One region of the Pseudarthrobacter woesei genome, then DNA from elsewhere that is predicted to be linked to it. Evidence: riboswitches for the same ligand, from Rfam matches in the RefSeq annotation. Region 1 holds a riboswitch; the other holds the start of a gene.

Region 1 (7,339 bases):
GACGGCATCCTTGTACGTCTCGACCCGGACCACCGAGAGGACGGGGCCGAAGATCTCGTCGTCGTAGACCTTCATGCCCGGCTTGACGTGGTCGATCAGGCTGACGCCGATGAAGAAGCCGTTGGAGTCGAACTCCTGTGCACGGCCGTCGACCACCACGGTGGCGCCTTCATCGGCCGCACCGGCCACGTAGGAGGCGACCTTGTCGCGGTGCTCGGCGGTGATGAGCGGGCCCATCTGCGAGGAGGGGTCGGTGCCGGGGCCGATCTTGAGGGTGGCCATCCGGGTGGTGATCGCCTCGACGAGCTCGTCGGCGATGTTCCCGACGGCGACAAGCACGCTTACTGCCATGCAGCGCTCCCCCGCTGAGCCATAGGCGGCGGAGACGGCGGCGTCGGCGGCCATGGACAGGTCCGCGTCCGGCAGGACCACCATGTGGTTCTTGGCGCCGCCCAGGGCCTGCACACGCTTGCCGTGGTCCGCGGCGCGCTTGTAGATGGACTGGGCGATCGGCGTCGAGCCCACGAAGCTGATGGCCTTGACAGCCGGGTGCTCGAGGAGCACGTCGACGGCTTCCTTGTCCCCGTGGACGACGTTGAGCACCCCGGCGGGCAGGCCGGCATCGGCGAATGCCTGCGCGATGAAGATGGCCGAGGACGGGTCCTTTTCACTGGGCTTGAGCAGCACGGTGTTGCCGCAGGCCAGGGCGCTGCCGATCATCCACAACGGCACCATGGCCGGGAAGTTGAACGGCGTGATGCAGGCGACCACACCGACCGGCTGGCGCACCGAGTGGACGTCGACGCCGCCAGCGACCTGTTCGGAGCGCTCGCCCTTGAGTGCGTGGGACAGCCCGGTGGCGAATTCGATGTTCTCCAGGCCGCGGGTGATTTCGCCCTCGGCGTCGGAGAGGACCTTGCCGTGTTCGCTGGTCAGCAGGGCCGCCAGTTCGGGCCGGCGTTGCATCAGCAGTTCGCGGACCTTGAAGAAGATGGTGGTGCGCTTGGCCAGGCTGGTGGCGCGCCAGCCCGGCAGGGCGGCGCGGGCGGCCTCGATGGCTTCCTCGACGCGGGCGGCGGAGGCCAGGGCGACCTCTTTCTCCTGCTCGCCGGTGGCCGGGTTGAAGACGGGGCCGAAGCGCTCGGCGTCGGAAATCAGGGCGCCGTTGATGAAGTGCGGAATGCGTTCCATGGGTGGGTCTCTTTCGTGGTTGTTCGGGGCCGCTGTGCGCGGGAGTTCCTTGGCGTTCCTGTTACTGGGAGGTGTCCAGGGTGCCGTCGACGAGCTTGACGATCATGGAGCAGTCCATCCCGGACTGGCCGGAGTCGATGAGCCGCTGGAAGAGTTGCTGGACGTGCCCGCCGATCTCCAGGGGGGTGCCGGTGTCACGGGCGGCGCTGATGGCGAGCCCGATGTCCTTGTTGGCCAGCTCGGCGGTGAAGGTCGGGGCGAAGTCGTTGTTGGAGGCCGCTGTCGGCACGACGCCGGCCACGGGATACCAGGTGCGCAGGGCCCAGCTGTCGCCGGAGGAGACGGAGGCGATGTCCCAGAAGACCTGCTTGTCCAGGCCGAGCCGGTCCGCCAGCACCGCACCCTCCGCCGTCGAGGCCAGGTTGATGAACAGCATGAGGTTATTGCAGATCTTCGCGGCCTGGCCCGTGGTGGCGCCGCCGGTCGGGATGATGTTCGCCGCCATCGGACGGATGAAGTCCGTGGCCTCGGCGACGGCGCCGGCTTCGCCGCCAATCATGAAGGTCAGGGTTGCGGCCTTCGCGCCGCTCATGCCGCCGGAGACCGGGGCGTCGACGAAGCGGAAGCCGGCGGCAGCGGCGGCGTCGTGCAGGGCCTGCGCGGAGGCGATGTCGATCGTGGAGGAATCCACCAGCAGCGTGCGGGTGTCCGCGTGGGCCAGGACGCCGTCCTCGCCGAGGTACACGGCGCGGGCGTGCTCGCCCTTGGGAAGCATGGTGAAGACGACGTCCGCGCCGTCGACGGCTTCGGCGATGCTGCCGGCGGGCTTCACTCCGCCGGCGACGGCGGCGGCAACGGCCTCGGCGTTGAGGTCGAAGCCGCGGACGTTATGCCCGGCACTGGCGAGATTCACCGACATGGACCCGCCCATGTTCCCCAGTCCGATCCAAGCGATTACTGCCATGGCTTAAGCTCCTTTGCTTTGTGTCGTGCGTACTGCGTGCTGCTCTTTGTGTGCAATTCCTTGCGGGCGTATGCTCCGGACGTTTCGCCGGACGTTCCGTGTCCAGCATCACACCCTGTTACAGTGCAATCAAGGTGAAAAACTACAGATGGTATGTGCATGAATGCACATACTCCGGAAAGCGGGTCACGATGGACTCAAGACGGCTGCCGAGCCCGGATGACCTGCTCATCCTGCTGACCGTTGCCCGGCTGGGCCGGTTCAACGCGGTGGCGGAGACGCTCGGCACCACCCACACCACCATTTCCCGGCGGATCCTGGCCCTGGACAAACAACTGGGCGGCCGCACCCTCGAGCGGAGCCCGCACGGCTGGGAGCTGACGGAGCTCGGCGGCCAGGCGGTGACCGCGGCCGAGGCAATCGAAGGAACGCTGGGTGCGCTGTCCAACCGCATTGCCCGCAGCGAGGATGCGCTGTCCGGCCTGGTCCGGATCAGCACCCCGGACGGCTTCGGCGCAGAGTTCCTCACCCCGGCGCTCGTCCGGCTGCAACAGGAGCACCCGCTGCTGAACGTGGAGATGCTGAGCGCCACCCGCAAGGTCAGCCAGAACCGCTCGGGCGTGGACCTCGAGGTGGTGGTCGGCAACATGGACGTCAGCAACGCGCAGACCATCTTCCTCGGCAACTACTTCCTCCGGCTCTACGCCAGTCCGCAGTACGCGCAGGAACGCGGCCTGCCGGTGACGCTCGACGACGTCCGGCAGCACGGCTTTGTCTCCTACGTGGAATCGGCGCTGCAGGTCGCGGAACTCGGCCACCGCTCCACCCAGCTCCCGATGCCGCGCTCCAGCTTCCAGGCCACCAGCATCTTCGCCCAGCTCGAGGCCGTGCGGCGGGGCGCCGGGATCGGGCTGCTGCCGAACTTCCTGGTCGCCGGGAACCCCGATTTCCTGCCCGTACTGCCGGACGACTTCCAGCGGCAGCTGCCGATCTGGGCGGTGGCACGCTCGGAATCGCTGCGCTCGGCCCCGGTGCAGGCGGTGCTGGCGGCGATCCGGACCGAGATCGCCGAGCGCCAGGATGTCCTGCTGGGCTGAGCCCGACGGCCAACAACAACGGCCCTTGTCCCCGCTGGACGGGGACAACGGCCGTTGTTGTTGGCTCTTACTTCTTGCCTGCTACTTTTTGCCTGCGGCAAGGAGGTCGGCGGTGCCCTTGGCATCGGCGGCGTCGACGTCGTGGAGCGAGATCCCGCGGGTTTCCTTCAGGAAGTACACCGCCACCATGGTGACCATACAGGCGCCGAGGAGGTAGATGGCCACCGGGGTGGAGGACTTGAACTGGCTCAGCAGCGCGGTCGCAATGATCGGAGCCAGCGAACCGGCCACGATGGAGGTGACCTGGTAGCCGAGCGAGACGCCGGAGTAGCGCATCCGGGTCGGGAACATCTCGGCCATGATGGCCGGCTGGCCGGCATACATGAGGGCGTGGAACAGGAGGCCGATGGTGATGGCGGCGAGGATGATCAGGTCGTTCTTGGTGTCCATCATCGGGAAGGCGAAGAAGCCCCAGGTGCCGCCGAGGATGGCGCCGGCCATGTAGACGGGCTTGCGGCCGTAGGCGTCGGAGAGCTTGCCGACCATCGGCACTGCACAGAAGTGGACGAAGTGCGCCACGAGGAGCAGGAGCAGGATCCGCGAGGTGTCCGTCTGGACCACGATTTTCAGGTACGTGATGGAGAAAGTGACCACGAGGTAGTAGAGGATGTTCTCCGCGAAGCGCAGGCCCATGGCGGTGAAGACGCCACGCGGGTAGCGGCGGAAGACTTCGGCGACGCCGTAGCCCTTGTTCTCCACGACGACTTCCTTGCGTGCCTCGAGGAAGATCGGCGCATCCTGGACCTTGGTGCGGATGTAGTAGCCGACGACCACGATCACGGCGGAGAGCCAGAACGCCACGCGCCAGCCCCAGCTGAGGAAATCGGCCGAGGACAGCGTGGAGGAGAGGATGAACAGCACACCGGTAGCGAGCAGGTTACCCATCGGAACCGCCGACTGCGGCCAGGAGGACCAGAATCCGCGGGATTTGCTGGGGCTGTGCTCGGCCACGAGGAGGACGGCGCCGCCCCATTCACCGCCGACGGCGAAGCCCTGGACGAAGCGCAGGAAGACCAGCAGGGCCGGAGCCCAGTAGCCAATTTGCTGGAAGGTGGGCAGGCAGCCCATCGCGAAGGTGGCGACGCCGACGAGGATGATACTCAGCTGAAGCAGCTGCTTGCGGCCGAACTTGTCGCCGAAGTGGCCGAAGACGATGCCGCCGATGGGGCGGGCCACGAAACCGACCGCGTACGTCACGAAGGCTGCGATGATGCCGTCGAGCTCAGTGCCGGAGTTCGGGAAGAAAAGCTTGCCGAACACCAGGGTGGCGGCAGAGGCGTAGAGGAAGAACTCATACCATTCCACGACCGTGCCGGCCATGGAGGCCGTCACAACCTTCTTCAGGCCGGACGTCTTGACGTCGGGCTCTTCCGGGCGCCTCGCGGCGGCGTTTTGCGTAGTCATTTCGACTCCTTCGGTGTCTCCGTCGACACCCTATGGACCATTTGGACAGAGGATACCTGTGATGTGTGACACGGGCATCATTCTCAACGAGTATGGTCGCTCACGCCCGGGGCCTCAACGGCCATTAGTGCAGAGCGCATCTGCAAAAATGCACAAATGGCGGCGTCCATGGCCGGGCCGGTGCCACTTTTGGAGACGTTCCCTCGTCAAGGCCCTAGCTGAAGAAGTTCTGCCGGAGCTGTCCGCTGAGCTGGCCGATCTCGGTCAGGAAGCCGTCGTGTCCGATCGGCGCCTCGATGGTGTGCACCGCGACGTCGCCCGGCAGGGCGTCGGCGAGGGCCTGGGACTGGGACGGGAAGTACAGCCGGTCCGAGTCGACAGCCGCTATCAGGAAGTCCGCTGTGGCCGGAGCCAGGGCTTCCCGGAGGCTGCCGCGGCCGCGGCAGACATCGTGGCTCATAAGCGCCTCGGTGATGGCGATGTAGCTGTTCGCGTCGAAGCGGCGGACCAGCTTGTTGCCCTGGTGGTCGAGGTAGCTCTCCACCTGGTAGCGTCCGCGGCCGGCCAGCGAACCGGCTTCCAGCGGAGCCTCGGATTCCTGGGCCTTCCGGCCGAAGCGGCCGTCCAGCTCGGCGGCGGAGCGGTAGGTGATGTGCGCGATCCGGCGCGCCAGGGCGAGCCCCGCTTCCGGGTCCGGGCCGCCGTAGTAGTCCCCGCCCTTGAAGTTGGGGTCCTGGCGGATGGCGAGCGTCTGGGCCTGGGCGAAGGCAATTTGCTCGGCGGTGCTGCTGGCGCCGACGGAGATCACGGCGCAGCGCCGGACCCGCTCTGGGTGGCTGACGGCCCATTCGAGGGCGCGGGCGCCGCCGAGGGACCCGCCGAGGACGGCGTGCCAGCAGCGGATGCCGAGGGCATCGGCCAATCTGGCCTCGGCCGCGGTGGTGTCCCGCAGTGTGACCAGCGGGAAGCGTGAGCCCCAGGGTTTTCCGTCGGGGGCCGGCGAGGACGGGCCGGTGGAGCCGTAGCAGCCGCCGAGGATGTTGACGGAGACAACGAAGTACGTGCCAGTGTCTACGGGGGCGCCGGGGCCGGCGAGCTGCTCCCACCAGCCCGGTTCCTCGCCGGCGCCGCGGGTGACGTGGGTGTCACCGGTCAGTGCGTGTTCGATCAGCACGGCATTGGAGCGGTCCGCGTTGAGCGTTCCCCACGTCTCGTAGGCGAGGGTGACGTCCGGCAGCCGGGAGCCGGATTCGAGTTCGAGGTCCCCGATCCGGAGGTATTGGACGGTCCCGTCCGGAACTTCGTCGGAACGCGCCGTGTCCGGCGGTCCGGTTTCCGGGCGCTCCGTTTCTGCCGGCGCGGCAGCCGGGTTGGGGGAGGTGGTGCTTCCGGATACACCCTTGCGGGTGGCGGCAATGCTCATGTGGGGACCTAACTTTGCGCTTGCCCGCCGTCAGCTGACCGGCAGGCCAGGTCTTCACCCGGGGCACCCCGCCGCAAGAGGAGGGTTGCCGGCCAGCAAGCCGGGGCTATCTGCTGGCACTCATGACCTTCACTGAGTCTACGAACTGAGGCGCCGTTGTGGCGAAGATTGTGACGCGCGTATGACTCCCGGCGCCCCGCACCCCGGAAAGGGGCTGTGCGCCGGGAGCCGGCAGTCCTCAGACGGCCTTGGCCGCGCGGAATCCGGCGTCGAGGTCCTCGAGGATGTCGTCGATGTGCTCCAGGCCCACCGACAGCCGTACAAGGCCGGGGGTCACGCCGGCAATCGCCTGCTGTTCCGGCGTCAGCTGGCTGTGGGTGGTCGACGCCGGGTGGATCACCAGCGAGCGCACGTCGCCGATATTCGCCACATGGGAGTGCAGTTCGAGGGCATCGACGAAGCGCTGTCCGGCCTCCGCTCCCCCGGCGATGTTGAAAGACACGACGGCGCCGGTGCCCTTGGGGCCGTACTTGCGGCCGCGCTCGTACCAGGGGCTGGACGGCAGCCCGGCGTAGGCGACGGATTCGACGTCGTCCCGTGCCTCCAGCCATTCGGCCACCGTGGTGGCGTTGGCGACGTGGCGCTCGACGCGCAGGCTCAGGGTCTCGATGCCCTGGGCGATGAGGAAGGCGTTGAACGGGGATACCGCCGAGCCGAGGTCGCGCAGGAGCTGGACACGGGCCTTGAGGATGTAGGAAAGGTTCGAGCCGAGGGCACCGTCCTTGCCGAGGTCCCGGGCATAGACGAGGCCGTTGTAGCTGGGATCGGGGGTGTTGAAGCCGGGGAACCGCTCCGGGTCCCTGCCGAAGTCGAAGTTGCCGGAGTCCACGATCACGCCGGCGATCGCGGCGCCGTGGCCGCCGAGGTACTTGGTGGCGGAGTGGACCACAATGTCAGCGCCCCACTCGATCGGGCGGATCAGGTACGGGGTGGACAGGGTGTTGTCAACGATCAGCGGCACACCGGCCTCGTGGGCCACCTTCGAGATGCCCTCGATATCGAGCACGTCCTGGCGGGGGTTGGAGACCACTTCACCGAAGAACAGCTTGGTGTTGGGCTGGACGGCATCGCGCCACTGCGCCAGGTTGTCCGGATCCGCCACGAACGTCACGGAGATGCCGAACTTCTTCAGCGTGTGCG
Region 2 (7,339 bases), on a different contig from region 1:
GGCGCTGTCACTCGGTTTCTTCGTCCTGGGACTCTTCCTGCAGCAGGTCGCCGGGATGGGCGCCACGATGGCGGGCCTCGCCCTGCTGCCCCCCACCATCATCCTGCTTCTCCTGTCGTCCCGGATGGGCGCCCTCGCGGGCCGCCATGGGCCCCGCTGGTTCATGACCGCGGGGCCGCTGCTGTGCGCGGCGGGCTTCCTGCTCCTGATGCCGGTGGGTCTGCCGCTGGACTACTTCGGACAGCTCCTGCCGGGGCTGCTGGTGTTCGGACTGGGCCTGGCCGTCACCGTGGCGCCGCTGACGTCCGCTATCCTTGGGGCCGTGGATCCGGCGGAAGCCGGCATCGGCTCGGCCGTCAACAACGCAGTGGCGCGCATCGCGGGGCTCGTGGGCATTGCCGCCGCCGGGCTTATCACCGGACCGGTGATCACGACGTCGGGCGTGACCAGTACCGTTATGGTCACCGCGGGGCTGTTCACCGCGGGCGCGATGGCGTCCGCCGTCGGCATCCGCAACCCGCCAGGGGAAGGCCGGTAGCCGGCCGGCCTAGCCGGTCAGCGCCAGGCCGAGCGCCGCGGCTGCGAACCCGGCGATCAGGTTGGCGGCGACATTGAGCGCGGCGGCGCGGTACCGCGCCTCACGGGCCAGCCGCACCGTCGCGGTGGTCCAGGAACTGAAGGTGGTCAGGCCGCCGGCCAGGCCGGTCGCGAGTCCGGCCTGCCACTCGGGCCCCAGCCCCAGCTGCCCGGTCACGCCCATGGACACGCCGATGATGAAGGACCCGGTGACGTTGACCAGCAGGGTGGCCCAGGGCCATCGCGTCCCGGGCCCCGCGCGGTGCGCAAACCAGGAGTCGACGGCGAAGCGCATCAGGGTGCCGGCGACCCCGAAGATTCCCACCAGCAGCGCGGCGGTCATGATGCTGCGCCCGTCCTGCCGGTCAGTGCCTGGCCGCATTTCCAGCCGGCCGCCGCGGCGCCGAGCCCCAGGACGAGGGAGAGCCCGAGGTAGGCCAGCCAGGTGCCGTGGAAGCCGCCGCGGACGTGCTGGTCCACCGAGTACACCACCGCAGAGAACGTGGTGAAGGAACCCAGCAGTCCGGGGCCGAGCCCGGCCCGGAGCCAGAAGGCCGTCCGGGGCCGCGCGATCCAGAGAGCAGTGAGGGCGGCGAGGACAAAACTGCCGACGACGTTGATCACCAGGGTGGTCCACGGCACGGAGCCGGACGCCTCGGGGAACAGCAGGCCGGCACCGTAGCGCAGTTCCGTTCCGAGCAGGCCGCCGACGGCGACAGCCGCCCACGCGCGCCCGCCGGGCAGCCCCGGGCGTGCCAGCGCAGGGCCATCCCGCAAAGTGCCAGCCACTCAGCGCCGCCCCTCGACGCTGCAGCCGTCATGGGCCGCGCCGCTGTGGACCCAGAGGGCGGCGGCGACTTCCGCGGCGAGGTCGAATTTCCGCAGGATCCCGCCGGAGCCGATGCGCACCACGAGCGCCCCGCCGAAGGGTTTCCGCCCCAGCACCTCGATGTCGGCGTCCAGCCCGATCTCCTCAGCGGCGAGGTAACGCAGCAGTTCGGGGTTATCATCGCTGATCCGGGTGATCCGGCCGGTGTGGCCTTCGTCGAGTTCGCTCATCCGGTGCGCCGGCGGCATCAGCACGGAGCCGTCGGCCGCCGGGATCGGATCGCCGTGCGGGTCCCGGACCGGGTTGCCCAGCTTGGCGGCCATCCGCCCGATGAAGGTGTCCGAGACAGCATGTTCGAGCAGCTCGGCTTCGTCGTGGACCTCGTCCCAGCGGTAGCCGAGCTCCCGGACGAGGAAGGTTTCGATCAGCCGGTGCCGCCGGACCATGGACAGTGCCAACGTGACGCCGTCGGCCGTGAGCGTGATGGCGCTGTAGGGCTGATGGTCCACCAGGCCCTGGTCCTTGAGCTTGCGGACCATCTCGGAGACCGAGGAGTTGGCGACGCCCAGGCGCTGCGCGAGCTGCGTGGAGCTGATGGGTTTGTCCTGCCACTCCGTGAAAGAGTAGATGACCTTGACGTAGTCCTCGATCGAGGAGGAGGGCGTACCGGTCTTCACAGACCCAAGCCTACCGTCAGCCGGCGCCGGTGAGGGTGAGCCACAGCAGGACGAGGTTCAAAGCCACCACCAGCACCACGCTGATGATGGCGGCGATCCGCAGCGGAATGCCGTCCGCGAAGCGGCCCATCAGCGCCTTGTTGCTGGTCAGCACCACCAGCGGGATCAGGACGAAGGGAATGCCGAAGCTCAGCACTACCTGGCTGAGGATCAGCCCCCAGGTGGGGTCGAAGCCGATGGACAGCAGCACAATCGCCGGGATCAGCGTGACGACGCGCCGGGCCATCAGCGGGATGCGGATCTTGAGCAGGCCCTGCATGATGGTTCCGCCCGCGTAGCAGCCCACGGAGGTGGAGGCCAGGCCGGAGGCGAGCAGGCCGACGGCGAAGACGACGCCGACGATCGGGCCGAGACTGGCGGTAATCGCCGCATGGGCGCCCTCAATGGTGTCGGTCCCGGCCACCCCGCCAAGGGTCGACGCCGCCAGCAGCAGCATACCGATGTTCACCACCCCGGCGATGGCAAGGGCCACGACGACGTCGAGCCGGGTGGCCTTCACGAGCCGGGCGATGGCTGGAACGGGAACGTGCAGGTGCGGGTTGGGGCGGTGCCGGTCACGGGACAGGGCGGAGTGGACGTAGATGGCGTGTGGCATCACGGTGGCGCCGAGCATGCTGGCGGCCAGCAGGACGGTGTCCGGGCCCTGGAAGCCCGGGATCAGTCCGGCCGCGACGCCGGCCGGATCCGGCGGGCTGATGAAGAGCCCGGCCAGGAAGCCGATGCTGATGATGCCCAGCAGGAAGATGATGACGAACTCGAAGGGGCGCTGCCGGTTCCTGGCCTGCACGGCCAGCAGGAGCATCGATACCGCGCCGACGATCACGGCCCCGAGGGGGAGCGGCAATCCGAAGATCAGATACAGGGCGATGGCCCCGCCGACGACCTCGGCCAGATCGGTGGCCGCGGCCACGATTTCGGCCTGGACCCAGAAGGCGCGGCGCCAGAACGGCTTGAGGCGTTCGCCGAGGATCTCCGGCAGGCTCTTGCCGGTGACGATGCCGAGCTTCGCGGACTGGTACTGGACCAGCACGGCCATAACGTTTGCGGCCACCAGGACCCAGACGAGGAGGTAGCCGTACTGGGCGCCGGCGGTGAGGTTGGCCGCGACGTTGCCGGGGTCCACATAGGCAATCGAGGCCACGAAGGCCGGGCCCAGCAGGCCAAGCAGGGCCCGGCGGGCACCTGGTTTCTTCCCGGGACGCACCCCCGGCGCCGATGATTGGTGTCCTGTGACGTCCAGCACGGCGGTCTCCCAGGGGTCGGTTTGCCAGCGGTGGCGCTCGGCGTGGGCCGGTGATACAGCCGGCGCCATGGTTTGTGGATACCTGTAAATAATTGTTAGGTATACCGAAACCATATGCCCTTGCGGCGGCACCGTGCAATCTGCCGGGCAATGGTGCAGCGGCCGGGAGCCGGCGGCGTCAGGCCCGGGCTGCGCGCCACGCCTGGGCCAGGTAGGGGAGCCGCAGCGGCTCTCCGGGCTGGTGGGCCAGATGCCCGTGCAGGTACCAGTCGAGGTTGCCGAGTACCTTGGCGCGGGTGGGTTCCGAGGCCCGCAGGTAGTAGCTGCGGGACTTGGCCAGCTCCAGGATGTCCGCCGTCGTGACAGGGTCTTCCCAGCGGGCCAGATGGCTTTCCAGGCCGGTGAACTCGGGTCCCAGCGGCGGTTTAAAATGCGGTTTGTGGACATCCCCGGCGTGCATGATCCTGGCGAGCCGGTGGACCCAGGGGACCGAGGTGTCCAGCTGGTTCCAGATCAGTCCCAGGGTGCCGTGCGGGCGCAGGATCCTGGCGATCTCCGTGCTGGCCAGGAGCGGATCGCACCAGTGCCAGGCCTGGGCGACCGTGACCAGATCGAAGGCCCCGGCCGGCAGCCCTGTGTGTTCGGCGGTGCCAACGACGGCGGAGACGGCGGGGAGCATCCGGCGCAGCTGGTCCAGCATGTCGGCGGACGGATCCACCGCAATAGTGTGCAGCCCGCGTCCGGCCAGCAGGGCGGTGAACTTTCCGGTGCCGGCGCCGATGTCCGCGGCATCCTTCGCCCCGGCCGGGATCAGCCAGCCGGCTGACTCCGCGGGGTAGCCCGGGCGGACCCGCTGGTAGTGTTCGCCGCCGTCCTGGAAGCTCTGCCCGAGCTCCCTTCGGCGCTCATGGTGCAGTTTGGGGCCACTGTGCAGTTTGGGGCCGCCGCGTGCCACGTGCGATCTCCTTCGGGCAGGTCCGGATGGTGCCATTCGAATTTACCGCACGCGGCTGCGGCGCGTTTCCAATCCCGTCGGCGTATCGACACTGCTGATACGAGGTGAGTCAGTCCAGGCCGCAGGGTGCGGCACCGGCGGTGCCCGGCGTATTGGGAGCCCAATGCGGGTAGCTGCGGGAGTCGTTGGCCGGCACCCAGCGGCCGGCGTCCACCACATAGTCCCAGCCAAGGCCGGTCTGCCGCAGTTCCTGCAGCGCGGCCAGCAGCCGCTGGGCATCCTCCAGCCGGGAGCCGACGCCGAAGCTGGCCCGCAGCGAGCCGGAGGCCAACCCGAGCCGGCGGAGCAGCGGGTGCGCGCAGAAGCGGCCGTCACGCAGGCCGATGCCATGCTCGGCGGACAGGTACGCGGCCACCAGGCCGGCGTCGTATCCCTCTACCGAGAAGTTGACGACGCCGATGGTGCCGGTGCCCGGTTCATCGTCCGTGGCCGCAGAGTCCGAGAAGATCTGGTGGACGGTGACGCCGTCGATCCGCTGGAGCCCCTCGACGAGGAAGGACCGGATGGTGTTCTCGTGGGCCTGCCACTGCTCCGGATCCAGGGCAGCGATCACCTGGGTGGCCCGGGCGAGGGTTGCGGCGCCCAGGACATTGGGGGAGCCGCCCTCATGGCGTGCCGGCCCGGTGGTCCAGCTGACCGTGTCGAGCCGGGCATCCTGCACGGCTCCGCCGCCGGCCAGGTGCGGGGTGCCGGTGTCGAGCCAGTCCGGCCGGCCCACCAGGACGCCGGCGCCGAACGGCGCGTAGAGCTTGTGACCGGAGAAGGCGAGGTAGTCGACGTCGTCCGCGGCGATGTCGATCCGGCGGTGCGGGGCCAGCTGGGCGGCGTCGACCACGATCCTGGCGCCGTACTCGTGGGCCAGCGCGGCCAGTGCGCGGATCGGCAGGATTTCCCCGGTGACGTTGGAGGCACCCGTGACGGCGAGCAGGCTGACGCCGCCGTGGGACAGTTCCGCGCGGAGCCGCTCCAGCGTCGCGGCCACCGTGGGGGCAGCCACAACGCTGCGGTGCGGGACGGTCTGCCACGGCAGCAGGTTGGCGTGGTGTTCGATGTCGAGGTAGAGCACCTCGCCGGTGTGCACGCCGCCGGCGACCGGCAGGCAGCCGGCCAGCAGGTTCAGCGAGTCGGTGGTGTTCCGGGTGAAGATTACGGAGTCATCCGGACGTCCGCCCACGAACTCGCGGACGATCGTGCGGGCGTTCTCGTAAACAGACGTGCTGATCTGGGAGGCGTAGCCGGCGCCGCGGTGGACGCTTGCGTAGTACGGCAGGATCTCGTTCAGGTAGGCCGAGACCACGGACAGCGCAGGGGCGGAGGCGCCATAGTCCAGGTTGGCGTAGCGGACGTGGCCGCCCTGGATCAGCGGAGCCTGGATCTCGGCGCCGGTGACCGCGGACAGCGGGCGGCGGGCGATGGCGAACCTGTCGTCCGGGCCTCCGGCTTCGGCGCCACGGCGGAATCCGGGGGTGGCAGGAAAAGTGGCAGTCGTCATGGGACCTCGCTCGAAAAGGATCCCGCATGCCGGGGATCCGCGCTTGCCGGGTCCGTTCAGGACCGGCCAGGTCGTCACCCGGGGCACCCCGCCGCGAATGGAGGGTTGCCGGCCAGCAAACCGGGGTTTAGCGCTGGCACTCGTGACCTGCTTCGAGCCTAGGACATCCGCGCTGGAGGCGAAAAGGGAGGGCCTCAATGTGAAGCGCTTTGTTACGCGGCTCGGCCGGCCGACGCTACGAAGCCGCCGTCTCCGGCTCCGTTGCTTCGCAGTGCTGCTGGTCCGGCCCGGGCGGCCGGCCGATGCCGGGTTGGCGCGGGCTGGTGAGCTGAACGCTGAGGCCGAACAGCGCCTCCAGCGCCGCCGTGTAGTCGTTCTGGCGGCCGGCCGTCGCCAGTTCCCTGGCGCGGACCGTTGGGGTGTGGAGCAGCCGCCTTACAATGCGCCGCAGGGCGAAGTTCACCTCTTCAGCCGGGGCGCCGCAGCCGTGGTGCTTCCGCACCCGTTCCATCTCGGCTTCGAGGACCGCCTGGATGTGCTGGCGCAGGGCAACAACAGCGGTGTCGACGGCGCGGATTTCCTCGTGCTCCTCGAAGTGGTGCGCGGCCTGCTGAACCAGCGACCGGGCGAGGTGCAGTGCCTCAGCGTCTGCCGGGGGAGCGGCGAGCTGAACGGATGCCAGGGTAATTAGTTCAATGCCCGGCAGTTGCGCCACCTGGGGATCGAAGTCGTGGCTGGGGGCGAGATCAATCACGGTGAGGGAATGTCCCGCAGCCTCCCGCCAGTCCGCTAGCGTGGCTGCACTGATACGCGTCCCGGTGCCGCTGCAGCCAATGATGACGTCTGCCCGCGAAATGGCAGAGGGTAATTCCCTGGCCGTCAACGCCCTTCCTCCCCTGGCCGCGACAAATGCACCCGAGCGGCCCGACTGCGAGAAAACAGAAATCGTTGTACACCCTCTGGTTCTGAGGATCTCCGCAACGCAGGCGGCATAGGCGCCGGTGCCGAAGAGGACCACCGTCGTGTCAGCGAGGGCCCGATGCCCGGATCCGCCGGCAAGGTCGAGCGCCACAGACGCAATGGACCTGCTGGCGCTGCTCAGCGCGGTCCGGGAACCAACGTCCTTCGCCGTGCGGGAGGCTCGCTGGAACAGCCGGACCAGACGTCCGCTGGCGGTACCGGCAACTTGTGCTTCGGCGAGGGCGCGGCGGACCTGGCCGGCGACTTCGCGCTCTCCCGCAACAGCGGAATCCAGGCCGGCGGCGACGGCAAAGAGATGCTCGGCCGCAGCGGATCCGTGGTGGTGTTCGAACAGCGCCGTGAGCTGCTGGACGGCCAGTCCGGTGCAGAGGCCGACAGAACCGAGGGCGCCGGAGCGGGCGGTCGCCACCTCGGTGCCGGATGAAACCTCGCAGTAGATTTCGAATCGGTTGCACGTCGACAGGAC

The links. A riboswitch is a leader RNA that binds a small molecule or an ion and turns the genes downstream of it on or off. The one in region 1 is predicted to bind S-adenosylmethionine.
Region 2: linked by a shared signal. The riboswitch ahead of ACZYZE_RS06085 (aminotransferase class V-fold PLP-dependent enzyme) and the one ahead of metX (homoserine O-acetyltransferase MetX) in region 1 are both predicted to bind S-adenosylmethionine.

Annotation. Positions count from the first base shown of each region.
Region 1 covers NZ_JBVAYU010000005.1:64,942-72,280, reverse strand. The annotation lists gene ACZYZE_RS09120 (CoA-acylating methylmalonate-semialdehyde dehydrogenase) at 1-1,191, opposite strand, end outside; gene mmsB (3-hydroxyisobutyrate dehydrogenase) at 1,253-2,155, opposite strand; gene ACZYZE_RS09110 (LysR family transcriptional regulator) at 2,347-3,252, shown strand; gene ACZYZE_RS09105 (MFS transporter) at 3,334-4,716, opposite strand; gene metX (homoserine O-acetyltransferase MetX) at 4,931-6,139, opposite strand; SAM riboswitch class IV at 6,151-6,267, opposite strand; gene ACZYZE_RS09095 (bifunctional o-acetylhomoserine/o-acetylserine sulfhydrylase) at 6,378-7,339, opposite strand, start outside.
Region 2 covers NZ_JBVAYU010000003.1:131,309-138,647, forward strand. The annotation lists gene ACZYZE_RS06055 (MFS transporter) at 1-538, shown strand, start outside; gene ACZYZE_RS06060 (fluoride efflux transporter FluC) at 548-919, opposite strand; gene ACZYZE_RS06065 (fluoride efflux transporter FluC) at 916-1,365, opposite strand; gene ACZYZE_RS06070 (metal-dependent transcriptional regulator) at 1,366-2,082, opposite strand; gene ACZYZE_RS06075 (Nramp family divalent metal transporter) at 2,099-3,385, opposite strand; gene ACZYZE_RS06080 (class I SAM-dependent methyltransferase) at 3,564-4,376, opposite strand; gene ACZYZE_RS06085 (aminotransferase class V-fold PLP-dependent enzyme) at 4,450-5,892, opposite strand; SAM riboswitch class IV at 5,927-6,040, opposite strand; gene ACZYZE_RS06090 (glutamyl-tRNA reductase) at 6,128-7,339, opposite strand, start outside.